4 regions of the Sporosarcina newyorkensis genome follow, and region 3 is predicted to be linked to each of the others. Evidence: riboswitches for the same ligand, from Rfam matches in the RefSeq annotation. Region 3 holds a riboswitch; each other region holds the start of a gene.
The links. A riboswitch is a leader RNA that binds a small molecule or an ion and turns the genes downstream of it on or off. The one in region 3 is predicted to bind thiamine pyrophosphate.
Positions count from the first base shown of each region.

Region 1: it holds a riboswitch for thiamine pyrophosphate, as region 3 does, so the genes downstream of both, thiM (hydroxyethylthiazole kinase) here and B5D59_RS05290 (3-oxoacyl-ACP reductase) in region 3, are expected to answer to the same signal.
Region 2: it holds a riboswitch for thiamine pyrophosphate, as region 3 does, so the genes downstream of both, B5D59_RS17190 (ECF transporter S component) here and B5D59_RS05290 (3-oxoacyl-ACP reductase) in region 3, are expected to answer to the same signal.
Region 4: it holds a riboswitch for thiamine pyrophosphate, as region 3 does, so the genes downstream of both, thiC (phosphomethylpyrimidine synthase ThiC) here and B5D59_RS05290 (3-oxoacyl-ACP reductase) in region 3, are expected to answer to the same signal.

Region 1 covers NZ_FUYJ01000010.1:32,281-35,419, reverse strand. Annotated here, with positions in the region: gene thiD (bifunctional hydroxymethylpyrimidine kinase/phosphomethylpyrimidine kinase) at 1-717, opposite strand, end outside; gene thiM (hydroxyethylthiazole kinase) at 741-1,511, opposite strand; TPP riboswitch at 1,573-1,677, opposite strand; gene B5D59_RS15940 (DUF3238 domain-containing protein) at 1,871-3,067, shown strand.
Region 2 covers NZ_FUYJ01000012.1:20,872-24,010, forward strand. Annotated here, with positions in the region: gene B5D59_RS17185 (methyl-accepting chemotaxis protein) at 1-1,152, shown strand, start outside; TPP riboswitch at 1,322-1,433, shown strand; gene B5D59_RS17190 (ECF transporter S component) at 1,518-2,087, shown strand; gene B5D59_RS17195 (ABC transporter ATP-binding protein) at 2,163-3,139, shown strand, end outside.
Region 3 covers NZ_FUYJ01000002.1:196,089-199,227, forward strand. Annotated here, with positions in the region: gene B5D59_RS05285 (hypothetical protein) at 120-401, opposite strand; gene B5D59_RS05290 (3-oxoacyl-ACP reductase) at 551-1,315, opposite strand; TPP riboswitch at 1,377-1,475, opposite strand; gene B5D59_RS05295 (CoA transferase subunit A) at 1,622-2,326, shown strand; gene B5D59_RS05300 (3-oxoacid CoA-transferase subunit B) at 2,326-2,970, shown strand; gene B5D59_RS05305 (trypsin-like peptidase domain-containing protein) at 3,130-3,139, shown strand, end outside.
Region 4 covers NZ_FUYJ01000009.1:24,272-27,410, forward strand. Annotated here, with positions in the region: gene thiC (phosphomethylpyrimidine synthase ThiC) at 1-1,352, opposite strand, end outside; TPP riboswitch at 1,480-1,596, opposite strand; gene B5D59_RS15000 (methylated-DNA--[protein]-cysteine S-methyltransferase) at 1,642-2,181, opposite strand; gene B5D59_RS15005 (DMT family transporter) at 2,174-2,494, opposite strand; gene B5D59_RS15010 (DMT family transporter) at 2,491-2,835, opposite strand; SAM riboswitch class I at 2,990-3,093, shown strand.

The sequences.
Region 1 (3,139 bases), on a different contig from region 3:
TTGTTTTGCTTCTGCAACGGCATCTGACAAGGAATAGCCTTTTGCGATAAAACCGGTTAAAGCAGCTGCAAACGTACAGCCTGTACCATGGGTATCTTTTGTTTGTACCCAAGGCGTTGTCATGGTGAAAGATTGACCTTCACAATCAGCGTAATAATCTTTTGCTTCGAGCACATCGTTGCGGTGGCCGCCCTTCATAATGACGGCTCTTGCACCTAGCTCGATGATGATTTGCGCCGCTTCTTGAATATCCTCATCCGTTACAATCTTCATGCCTGTTAGTACTTCGGCTTCCGGAATGTTGGGCGTAATAATAGTGGCAATTGGGATTAAATTTTCCTTCATCGCTTGGACCGCTTCTTGCAGTAATAATGATTGACCACCTTTGGCAATCATGACAGGATCAATCACGAGAGGAATCGGCGGGTATTCTTCCAATAAAGAAGCAATAGCCATTATAATTTCTGTAGAAAATAGCATACCTGTTTTACAGGCTTTCACTTCAAAATCATCCAGTACAGCACGTACTTGAGCTACTACGCCTTCTACTGGTACTGGATAAACACCATGAACGCCTTGTGTGTTTTGGGCGGTAATGGCAGTAAGTGCGGATGTGCCAAATACACCGAGCTCTTGAAACGTTTTTAGATCGGCTTGGATTCCAGCACCGCCACCGCTGTCTGAACCGGCAATAGTCAATGCTACTTTTACTGTCAATGAAAAAACCCCCTTACTCGTAGTTATACTAAGTACGTTTTGGTTTTGCGATCCAATGTATATAATGCATTCAAAAAGTTCATAGCAAAATCACCTGGCCCATGAGAAACTTTGGCCGCTTCTTCGCCTGCACGTTTATAAAATGCGAGTGCCGCCGCTGCTGCTTCTAAAGGACGTTCGCTCCCGATTGATAAGAATGCTCCTACTACGGAACTGAGTAAACAACCTGTACCCGTAATATTCGTCATCATAGGGTGTCCCCCAGTAATGGATAACGTGGAATGGCCGTCAGTAACGATATCAATTTCTCCAGATACAGCCACTAAGCATGCATATTTCAAGGCAACGATTTTTGCGATTCCCTCTACGTCGGCTTGTCCTTCTCCTGCATCTACGCCTTTTGCATTCCAGGGGATGTCTGCGATAGCAGCCAATTCTCCGACATTACATCGAAGCAGAGTAACATCCACTTCATCTAAGATTTGCAGTACACAAGCTTTTCGGAAGGGAGTCGCGCCTGCACCGACCGGGTCCAGCACAACAGGTTTTCCCGCTGCGCGGGCACTGTTGCCTGACAAAATCATTGCATCTACTGTTTGTTGCTTCAACGTCCCGATATTCAGAATGCTACAATCGGCAACTTTTGCGATATCCTTTGCTTCTTCTATTGCATCAGCCATTACAGGAGAGGCTCCGATAGCTAATAGACCATTCGCTTGAAAATTCGCTACTACGATATTCGTAATGCAATGAACCAGTGGTTGTTCCTTGCGAAGTTGGTGAATAAGCGGCATGTTTCTCTTCCTCTCTATAAAGGTATATATACAAAAAGCCCATTCGAAATGGGCTGTTGGGTACGATAACTACCCACTTCCCTTCGCTAGTATGACTAGATCAGGTTCCAAGGGTTTGCGGTAAATGCATCTCAGCCCATTAAACCGGGCTCCCCTAGTGGTGAATATGAATCAGACATATTGATTGTAGCATATATTTACAGAAGGATAAAACGATACTGGGATGAGCAGAATGAATTGTATAAAAATGATAGATAACACATAGAAGAAGTAGGTAAACACATATGCCCAATGTTGCATAAGTGTCTGAAATGAAACAGTCGATTGATATGAAATGAATAAAAAGGAGCAGATGAAAAATGGAGCCATTATTCGAAGTTCAAAGTATGAAGCATTCATTGGGGGAGCTATCGTTTGTTTGGAGTGATACAGGAGGGTACTATAGGGTCTATAAAAATGAACGGCAGTTGTATGAAGGGACTGTTGCTGAATTTACTGACGGAGAACTCGATTCAAGACACCCATTTCAATATACGATTGAACGTGTAAAAGACGAAAAAGTAGAAGACGTCATAGTGATTCAAACATCTGCTTTAACGAGCAGGGTGGAAGACGAACATCCTCTACAACGTTTGGTCATCACAACAATTGCGGCTTCGTCACAAATTGCTTTGTCTTGGGAGCGAATTAAAGGCGTAGAAAAATACGATATTTACCGTAATGGAATATATCTCGATACCGTAGAGAATAACCGCTTCATCGATCGAGAATCAAGCATGTCCGAGGCGGTTACATATAGTGTTTTGGGTACTCGTCCACTAATTGACAGCAATCAGCAAATGAATGTCAGTAAGTCGATCGTATCGAAAGCATTTGAAGTAGTGATGCCGCCTAGTTCAGAGAACAAGCCGACGGAGGAAAGCTATACGTTTTCAATACGAGTGAATTGTCGGGATCACTTATTGCAACCGGTGGCAAAGCGTAAAAAGGTGCTAGAAATAGATCGGTGGAAGTTTCGCTATACTACATTTTTAAAAGAAGATATCCTGAAAAATCCTAATCTCTTGTCTCCGTTGCCATACTTCGCTGGTGATGACCGGGATTTCGATCCAGAAGGGAAAAGTTATCGGACGCGAGTGGATATGCGAGGTGAATTCAATATTGAAGAAAGCTCACTTCAATTTACGAAGGCTGTCGGTCCATCTATTGGCATGAATTATTTGAAAAGCTATAAGCGTCATGGTCATGCATCGTTGGAAGATATTGAAATCAAACGTTTGGAAGGGAAGCCGTCAGAGATCAATTTTGAGATAGTGCATGATGTCGGGAATCCACTGACAGTTTCTCCACCCATCCATTATGAAGTGAAGGGTCATCTGGATTGTGAAGGAAATATCGATTTGGTTGGTTATCATAACGACGCTCCCCATCATGAGATTTATCTATCGCTTGGTGACGGTGATTGGTGGACTATACGTCAGTCGGAAAGCGAAGGGCTGGCATACTTATCAGGTGTCTTAGGTGATGATTATTGGCGTTATATGACGTGTAATTAAGAATGGACATCCCCTGCGCAATGACAGTTATAGTGAAAGAAGAAGTCTTTTAAGAAGGTGTTTTCATTTGTT
Region 2 (3,139 bases), on a different contig from region 3:
ACATTACTTATTGTCACTGGAGTAATTGTTCTAGTCATTCTTTTAAGCATAGCCACGGCTATAATTACAGCTAACTCGATTTCAAGACCACTCCGAATCGTCATGAATCGAATGAAACTCATTACGAGCGGAGATTTAAGTAGCGAGCCTATGGAAACACATCTTAAAGATGAAATCGGCCAATTAATCGCATCGACGAATGAAATGAGTGCCAGCACTCGTCATTTATTAGATGAAATCAATCATGTGGCCGAAACTGTGTCTACACAAAGTGAAGAATTGACTCAATCAGCAAATGAAGTAAAAGCAGGCACGGCCCAAATTGCCATAACGATGGAAGACTTAGCAAACGGCACAGAGTCTCAAGCCGATAACGCCACGATTTTGTCATCCTCCATGGAAACTTTCGTAGCAAAAGTGATGGAAGCCAATGAAAATGGTATGCATGTACAAAAATCTTCCACTTCGGTTCTTGAGATGACGAACCAAGGAAGTGAATTGATGACTTCTTCTTCCAAGCAAATGGCTGTGATTGATCAAATCGTTCACGATGCCGTTGTTAAAGTAGAAGGATTGGATCAGCACACGCAAGAAATCTCTGAACTAGTTTCTGTCATTCAAGACATTGCGGGCCAGACGAATTTATTGGCATTGAATGCCGCAATTGAGGCTGCGCGAGCTGGCGAGCATGGGAAAGGCTTCGCAGTCGTAGCGGATGAAGTGAGAAAACTTGCAGAGCAATCTTCTTCATCTGTCACAAACATTACAGATATCGTCAACCGCATTCAAAATGAATCCAGAACAGTAACAGATTCACTGCAGGACGGGTATAAAGAAGTCGAAGAAGGAACAAGCCAAATTAAACAAACGGGTGAAACATTCGATAAAATCAGTACAGCTGTTACAGAAATGGCGAATCGAATTCGCAGTATAGCTGAAGACTTAAACGACATTTCAGCAAATGGCCAGGAAATGCGCAGCTCTATAGAAGAAATTGCAGCAATTACCGAGCAATCTGCAGCAGGGGTCGAAGAAACTTCTGCCTCATCCGAACAAGCAAGCAGCTCCATGGAGGAAGTCGCTAATAACTCCAATGATTTAGCAAAACTAGCAGAGGAATTGAATCTACTGATGCAACGATTCAAACTCTAAAATCGCATATCTTTTCAAATGCACCGATAATAGCGTCTTCTCTAATTACAGAGTAGACGCTTTTTGAACGACAATAACACAGCCACAAATTCTTACTTTTTCACATGTAGTCTATTGCGCCTCAGGTTGCCAGATAAATTAGACTGTTGTATACTATGACTGCTTACATAATTGTCCGTACGGGTGCTTGAGTGAATCAGGCTGAGATAGCAGATAAAACCACTGCTGACCGTTAATCTGATCTGGGTAATGCCAGCGTAGAGAGCGTTCGAAGGGAATATCTGGGACCTGCATGTCCCCTCCTCGGCTGTCTGCTCTTTCAGACGGCTTTTTTGTATAGGCAAAAAAAGAAGGAGTGGGATCTATTGAAAAGATTGAAATTCACAGATTTATTGATCACGATTATGATCGGGGTCGTTTTCGGAATCCTGATGAAGTTCTGGGATGATCTGTATACCGTTGTAAAGCCGATCCTGCCAGTTGCACGTCAGCTGATTTATGGAATGTGGTTCATGGTCGGTCCATTTGCTTATCTGCTCATCCGTAAACCCGGTACAGCGCTGATCGCAAGTATTGCAGGGGCTAGTTTATCCGCATTTGCCGGGCATGGCATCGAAGTTCTAATGTATGGTTTCGTTCAGGGACTTGCAGCAGAATTGCTGTTTGCAGCGTTCCGTTATAAACGCTTCTCAATGGTAGTTGCTGGATTAGCGGGCGTCGCTTCATGCCTGGCCAGCTTTACGCTCGACTTGTTCTATGGTTATGCAGCACTTGAAACGTGGGCACTTATCGTGAAATATGGACTACGTGCCATCAGTGCATTCATCTTCACTGGGATTTTCGCCGTGCTGATCGTCCGGGCACTCGAAGCAACTGGTGTGACGTCTTTAATTCGTCCAGTCGATAAAAAAGAATATACGATGCTGGATCGGTAAATTTTGATGAATTATTCGAATCTACATGCCATCAATCTAACCAATCTGCGTTTAAAATTTCCTGGAGAGGATTCCTTGATCTTCAAGGATCTCTCCTTTTCGGTTCAGCCAGGTGAAAAAGTACTCATGCTCGGACCAAGCGGCTGTGGAAAATCGACGTTACTGCAAGTGCTCAGCGGAATCGTTCCGAACTCCATTGAGTTGCCAATGAAAGCCGATAAAATCAATCTGCCCGACTCATGGGGCTTCGTCTTTCAAGATCCCGATACGCAGTTCTGTATGTCATATGTCGATGAAGAGCTCGCTTTTGTACTGGAAAACCTGAACGTACCGCGCAGCGATATGGCACCTTTGATAGAAGAGGCGCTAAAACGCGTCGATCTACATTTGGAAAACTTACACACACCGATCCTTGAACTATCTCAAGGGATGAAACAACGGCTTGCACTTGCTTCCGTACTTCTGCTAAAGCCCGATGTTCTGTTTCTCGACGAACCTTCCGCATTACTTGATCCCGAAGGCACCGAACAAATCTGGTCATCTATTAAACAAGCAACTGCTGATAAAACCGTAATTATTGTTGAGCATAAAATTGACTTGATTGCAGACTGGGTAGACCGTGTTGTCTTGTTTAATGACCATGGAATTATTCTAGCGGACGACTCTCCTTCCACCATTTTCAAGCACTATCAAGAAGAATTGAAACGCTACGGTATTTGGTATCCAAGTGTGTGGGATGAGTATAAGGAATCTGAGTCTTTTAAATCGATGATGCATGAACGTGAACAAGTTTCCTCATTTGAAAAGATCCTTCTCAACGACTTTCATGGTTTTCGTGGCACTGCCCCGAAAATCTTTGCAAAGAAAGCAGTGGCTAAAACAGGTGACTGGATTGCGATCACGGGTGAAAATGGTTCAGGAAAAAGTACGCTGCTTCTTTCTCTTATGCAATTATTACGCACTGAAGGCATCTATAAAGTGAATGGTGAACGCGTTATTCAGAAGAAAAGGAAAAAGCAGTTGCCTAAAGGACTCTCGCTCGTCTTTCAAAA
Region 3 (3,139 bases):
CGCGATCATAAAGGGGTTTCTTATGGTGATTTAGGAGAGTGAAAGGTGGAATAATCTCTTATGGCTGCTAGTTTTAGTCTCATCGAACGACACCGTGTTGGATTCTGAAATTCCTTGTATCAGCTATATCTTATCGTGCAAATGTCAGCCAAGGCGAATTCTTGGACATCTGCATCTCCGAACGGTTGAAAATGGATAACTCGATTGTTTTTGTTGAATTCTAAGTAATAGCCATTATGCTGAATATTTTTTGAGTGTTTCAAGGTGATTTCGATAGGATCTCCCATCATTAAATCGACGAGTATATGAATTAATTTCTTTTCGTCATAACATCTAGTCTCCCGATTCGATACATGAGAAGAGTCACAGCCGCTGCAAGGTCTAAACTTTCTTGATGACATAAAATATGCACCTCCTTCTCTCTTAGTGTATGTCGAAAAACGTGAGAGAACTGTGCCGTTTCATTTGATGAATTCAACGCAAAGGAGGTGCTATCTAATATACGCTTGATCTACAAATCAACCATGCAAAAAGTCAGGAAATGACTCTATCAATCCATCACCAATCCGCCATCCACTACGAGATTTTGTCCTGTGACGGCACGGCTGGAAGGAGAAGCGAAGAAGACAACCACATCAGCTACTTCTTCTGGAGTGACGACTCGCCCAATCGGTGTGTTGGCTTTAATGATATCGAACACAGCATCCGGCGTTGCGGCGCTAGCATCTGTTTTCAGTAAAAGCCCACCTGACACCATATTGACGGTGATACCATCAGGTCCTAATTCTTTTGCCATGCTCCGCGTCATACCGAGCAAAGCGGCCTTGCTCGTATTGTAATCGTGATAAGGTACGACAGGATTCTGCACCAAGTTTGTTCCGATATTGATGATTCGACCAAACTGCAATTGTGTCATGCCTTCCCGAGCTGCTTGAAGCGTATTTAGCGTTGCCCCCACAGAACCTTCCAGCTGTTTATGATAATCCTGCCATTCAATCGCATTCAACTGTTTCCGATCATCACCATTGAATGAAAAGTCGATTAACGCATTGTTGACGATTGTCGTAATTGGCTGTCCGAAATGGTGGTTAGCCTGTTCTACTAATAACTGCAGGTCATCTGGATTCCGCACGTCTGCCCGCAGTGCTATGGCCCGGTCACTGCCGATTTCATTCACAACTTGCTGAGCTTTATCGCTATTTTGAAAGTAATTTACGATAACTTTTGCACCTGCTTCGCCAAAAGCCTTCGCAGTTGCCGCGCCCAACCCTCTGCTTGCACCAGTCACCAATACTACTTGATCTTTCAATTCCAATCCATCCAGCTCCTTTTTTCATAGGTTTATACAAAAAAAGACCACTGAAAGTTAGTGGCCGCTGAAAAAAATGCCACTTCCCTCCGTCGGTATCAACCGAATCAGGTTCAAAGGGTCGGAGTTTTCTCCTCTCAGCCAATAGGCACCCCCAGTGATTTTGTTATGTATGTGTCTGTGAAGTATAGCATTAGGGACATTTTAATACTATGAATTACCATTCTTTTTCATAGTTTCATGCAAATATCTGAATCATTTGTTAAAATAAAATAAGGGTGAAGCACTGGCAAAGAACAGGAGGAGAAACGTATGAAAACGATCTACTCAACAAATTTGCAAGCGGTTTCAACTATTCAAGATGGAGCGACGTTAATGGTTGGCGGATTCGGACTGGTTGGGATACCTGAGCAGCTGATTCTGGCATTGGCGGAAACTGAAGTGAAAGATTTAACGATCATATCAAATAATTGTGGCGTGGATAATTGGGGACTTGGCTTGTTGCTGCAAAAGAAGCAGATCAAGAAAATGATTGGATCGTATGTTGGGGAGAATAAGGAATTTGAACGCCAGGTATTGGCAGGGGAAATTGAAGTCGAGCTGACACCGCAAGGAACGTTGGCTGAAAAGATACGTGCAGGCGGCGCGGGGATACCGGCTTTCTATACGCCTGCTGGAGTCGGGACACAGATTGCAGAAGGAAAAGAAGTGCGGGTCTTTGATGGCAAGGAGTATTTATTGGAGGAAGCTTTGAATGCAGATTTCGCATTGATTCGCGCAGCGAAAGCCGATCAATTGGGAAACTTGATCTACAATAAAACGGCACAAAACTTTAACCCACTTATGGCGGCGGCAGCTAAATTTACAATTGCTGAGGCGGAAGAGATTGTAGATGTTGGAGAACTAGATCCTGCCCACATTCATACCCCAAGCATTTATGTGCAAGGCTTATTGGAGGCAAAACAAGAAAAACGAATTGAGCGGCTGACGACTCGGCAGAAAGGGGAGGGAGCTTAATGAAACCAATTCATTTTAGAGAGCGCATTGCGAAAAGGGCAGGGCAGGAAATTAAAGACGGCAACTATGTCAATTTAGGAATTGGTATGCCAACGCTTGTAGCGAACTATATTTCAGCTGATAAAACAGTCATTTTACAGTCGGAAAATGGATTATTGGGCATTGGGCCGTATCCTTTAGAAGAAGATGTCGACCCTGATTTGATCAATGCTGGAAAAGAAACGGTCACAACGGTTCCCGGCTCTGCTTTCTTCTCGAGTGCCGAATCATTTGCGATGATTCGCGGCGGCCATGTGGATGTCGCGATTTTAGGGGCAATGGAAGTGTCTGAAACAGGAGACTTGGCCAATTGGATGATTCCAGGGAAAGTGATCAAAGGGATGGGTGGCGCGATGGATTTAGTGCACGGTGCCAAAAAAGTGATCGTCATAATGGACCATGTTTCGAAAACCGGTGAACCAAAAATTAAAAAGCGCTGTACGCTGCCGCTTACCGGAAAAGGAGTTGTCGATAAGATCATTACCGAAAGAGCATTAATTGAAGTGACTCCAAAAGGTTTAGTGCTGAAAGAAGTATTTGACGGCTTTACGGCAGAGGAAGTTATTGAATCAACAGAAGCTGATTTGATTCGGGGAGACAATTGAATGTAGAGTATATGGCTCTGTCATAAGTAGACAGAGCTTTTTTGTGTGATTTTACATAAGAGTGAGTCTTTTATAGTGATTTTTATGGTATTATTTAACGTATACATAGTTGCATATAACTAACAATATTAGGTGCTAATAGAAGGGGGAGTGAATTGCATGTTCTGTT
Region 4 (3,139 bases), on a different contig from region 3:
ATCGCAGTCCCGAACCACCCGATCATCGCAGCACCAATTGCAGATGTGATGTGGTCATACGCAGGCGCGATATCTGTCGTCAACGGACCTAATGTATAGAATGGTGCCTCCTGACAAATTTCCATTTGTTTATCAACATTTTCCTTAATTAAATGCATCGGTACATGCCCAGGTCCTTCGACCATCACTTGCACATCGTGCTTCCAAGCAATTTTCGTCAGTTCACCAAGCGTATCCAGCTCAGCAAATTGCGCTTCATCATTAGCATCTGCAATCGATCCCGGACGCAAGCCATCTCCCAATGAAAATGCGATATCATACTGCTTCATGATTTCACAAATTTCCTCGAAATGCGTGTAGAGAAAACTTTCTTCATGATGAAGCATGCACCATTGCGCCATAATCGAACCGCCACGTGAGACAATGCCTGTCACTCGGTTAACCGTCAGCGGTATATAGCGTAGCAGTACCCCCGCATGAATCGTGAAATAGCTGACGCCTTGCTCGGCCTGTTCAATCAATGTGTCGCGGAAGACTTCCCATGATAAATCTTCCACTTTTCCATTCACTTTTTCGAGCGCCTGATAGAGCGGAACTGTCCCCACCGGTACAGGGGAATTTCGGATGATCCACTCACGTGTCGTATGGATATTCTTACCTGTCGATAAATCCATAATATTGTCCGCACCCCAGCGTGTTGCCCACGTCATCTTCTCCACTTCTTCTGCAATCGATGAAGAGACTGCGGAATTTCCGATATTCGCATTAATTTTGACATGAAATTTACTGCCGATAATCATAGGCTCTGCTTCGGGGTGGTTAATATTGGACGGAATGATTGCCCGTCCTCTCGCAACCTCATCGCGTACCAACTCCGATTCAACGCCTTCACGAATCGCAATGAACTCCATTTCAGGTGTGATCATCCCTTTTCGTGCATAATGCATCTGCGTAACATTCTTTCCCTTTTTAGCTCGCAGCGGTTTGCGCTTCAATAAAGGAAATTGCGCATCGTTATTCATTTGCTCTATTGAACGATAGCCATTATCCTGTGGTTTTACTTGTCTTCCTTCATATTCTTCCACGTCATTACGTTCCCATATCCAATTTTCCTTAATGGCTGGAAGTCCTTTTTTAATATCGACTTCATAGCCTGCTTCCGTGTATTTTCCGCTCGTATCATAAACGCGGAACGGTTCATTCGGAAACTCATCTTGCTCTGTCACGGTTGGTGATAGTTCAATTTCGCGCATAGGTACAAGCAAATCGGATCGACTTCCTTGTACATATACTTTTCTGCTTGCCGGAAAACAATCGTGAATGTGGATCTCTTTTTCTGTCGTTTGTTTCATTTGTCATCGTCTCCTTTGTGAGGGCAGACCATGACTCCATCCGAGTAAAGGGAATCAGCAGCACAAAAAAAGACCAGCTCCATAAAAAAAGGACCTGGTCTTTCAAAAACGCACAAAAGTACGCTGATTGATAGATTGAAAACTTCCCCACGCTGGTACGAGCCAGATCAGGTCCAAAGAGTTCGGAATGCATTTTACTCATCCCATCTCAGTCCAGTCGCGCTGGACACCCCTAGTTATGATTATTGAATTGTCGAACAACTATAGTTTATCATAGAGTAATACTTTGTCAACTAGAGGAAGTAAAAGAATTACCTTCCATTCGAATCAACCGACCTTTCAGTTGCTGACCATCCCGGTAGCCCGATAGACTTCCATTTTTTGCGATGACCCGATGACATGGGATGACAAGCAACAACGGATTCTTTCCAATCGCGGAAGCAGCTGCTCGAATTGCAGAAGGATGACCGATTATCTCGGCAATGTCTGAATATGTCACCAATTGTCCATACGGAATATCTTGAAGCGCTTTCCACACCTTGTTTTGAAATGGTGTGCCTGACCAATCCACGGAGCATGTGAAATCTTGCACTTCTCCAGACAAGTAACTTCTCACTTCATTTGCGTATTCAGCTAATCTGTCTGCATTTTCCTTCACTTCGCCAGCGCCATATTGTTTGGTGAGCCAACTCTTCATTTTTTCCTCAGCATCTTCAGCTAAGCCTACATAGAGAAGGCCCCTTTCAGTCGCTGCCATTGTTACGTTCCAACCTTCCACATCAAAACTTGTCCAATAAACCAGTTTCCCCACTACCTTTCTATTAGCCAAACAGCTTCAATCCAACGGCCCCTACTATAATCAATGACAAAAAGAAAATCCTTTTCACACTTGCAGACTCTTTAAAGATTAGAATACCAGCCAGGACTGCCCCTGCCGCTCCCAATCCTGTCCAGACTGCATAAGCCGTACTCATTTGAATATCGCGCATCGCTAACGATAAAAAAACAAAGCCGAAACTGAATACTCCAACTATGAGTAGGAGACGCTTGATCGTACGTTTCTGCAAGTAATAATTGATGCTTATAACCCCAAAGATTTCTCCAAGACTGGCAATCGCTAAATAAACCCAAGCCAACGTCAACTGCCCCCTTCTTGATTCGCTTCATCCGACTGCTCATCTGTAGTCAGTTTGATACCAACAACCCCGATGACAATCAAACAGATAAATGACAGCGTAATCCAGGTGAAGTCCGCGTGGAAAACGAAAATATCAACTAATAGAATGGCTGCAGCGCCTGAACCGGTGAAGACAGCATAAACTGTCCCTGAAGGCAATTTCTCACATGCCTTAATAATGAAATAAAAACTAAATATAATCGCGCCTCCAGTTCCGATCCAATGCAGAAATGTCTCCGAATAGCGCAGTCCCACCACCCAAAATATTTCTACGACCGCAGCTAAAGCGACATAACTCCAAGCCAAAGTTAACGTCTCCTTTCATTCGCTCTATAGTGTCTATTAGTATAACAAACCTTTCAGTTAAACGAAAAAAGCATTCCTAGTAGAAGTAAGCTTGCATCTGCTATGTTCGCATGATAGAATGAATCCACTAATAATTTTTCCTATATTAAGAATATTCTTATCGAGAGAGACGGAGGGATAGGCCCAAAGAAGTCTCAGCAACCAGCCAGCTTGGCATGGTGCTAATTCCAAGGGTGAACACCGCCTTGAAGATGAGAATACTGAAGAAAATGTTGTATGTTCGAGGGCCTATTCGAAATGAAGA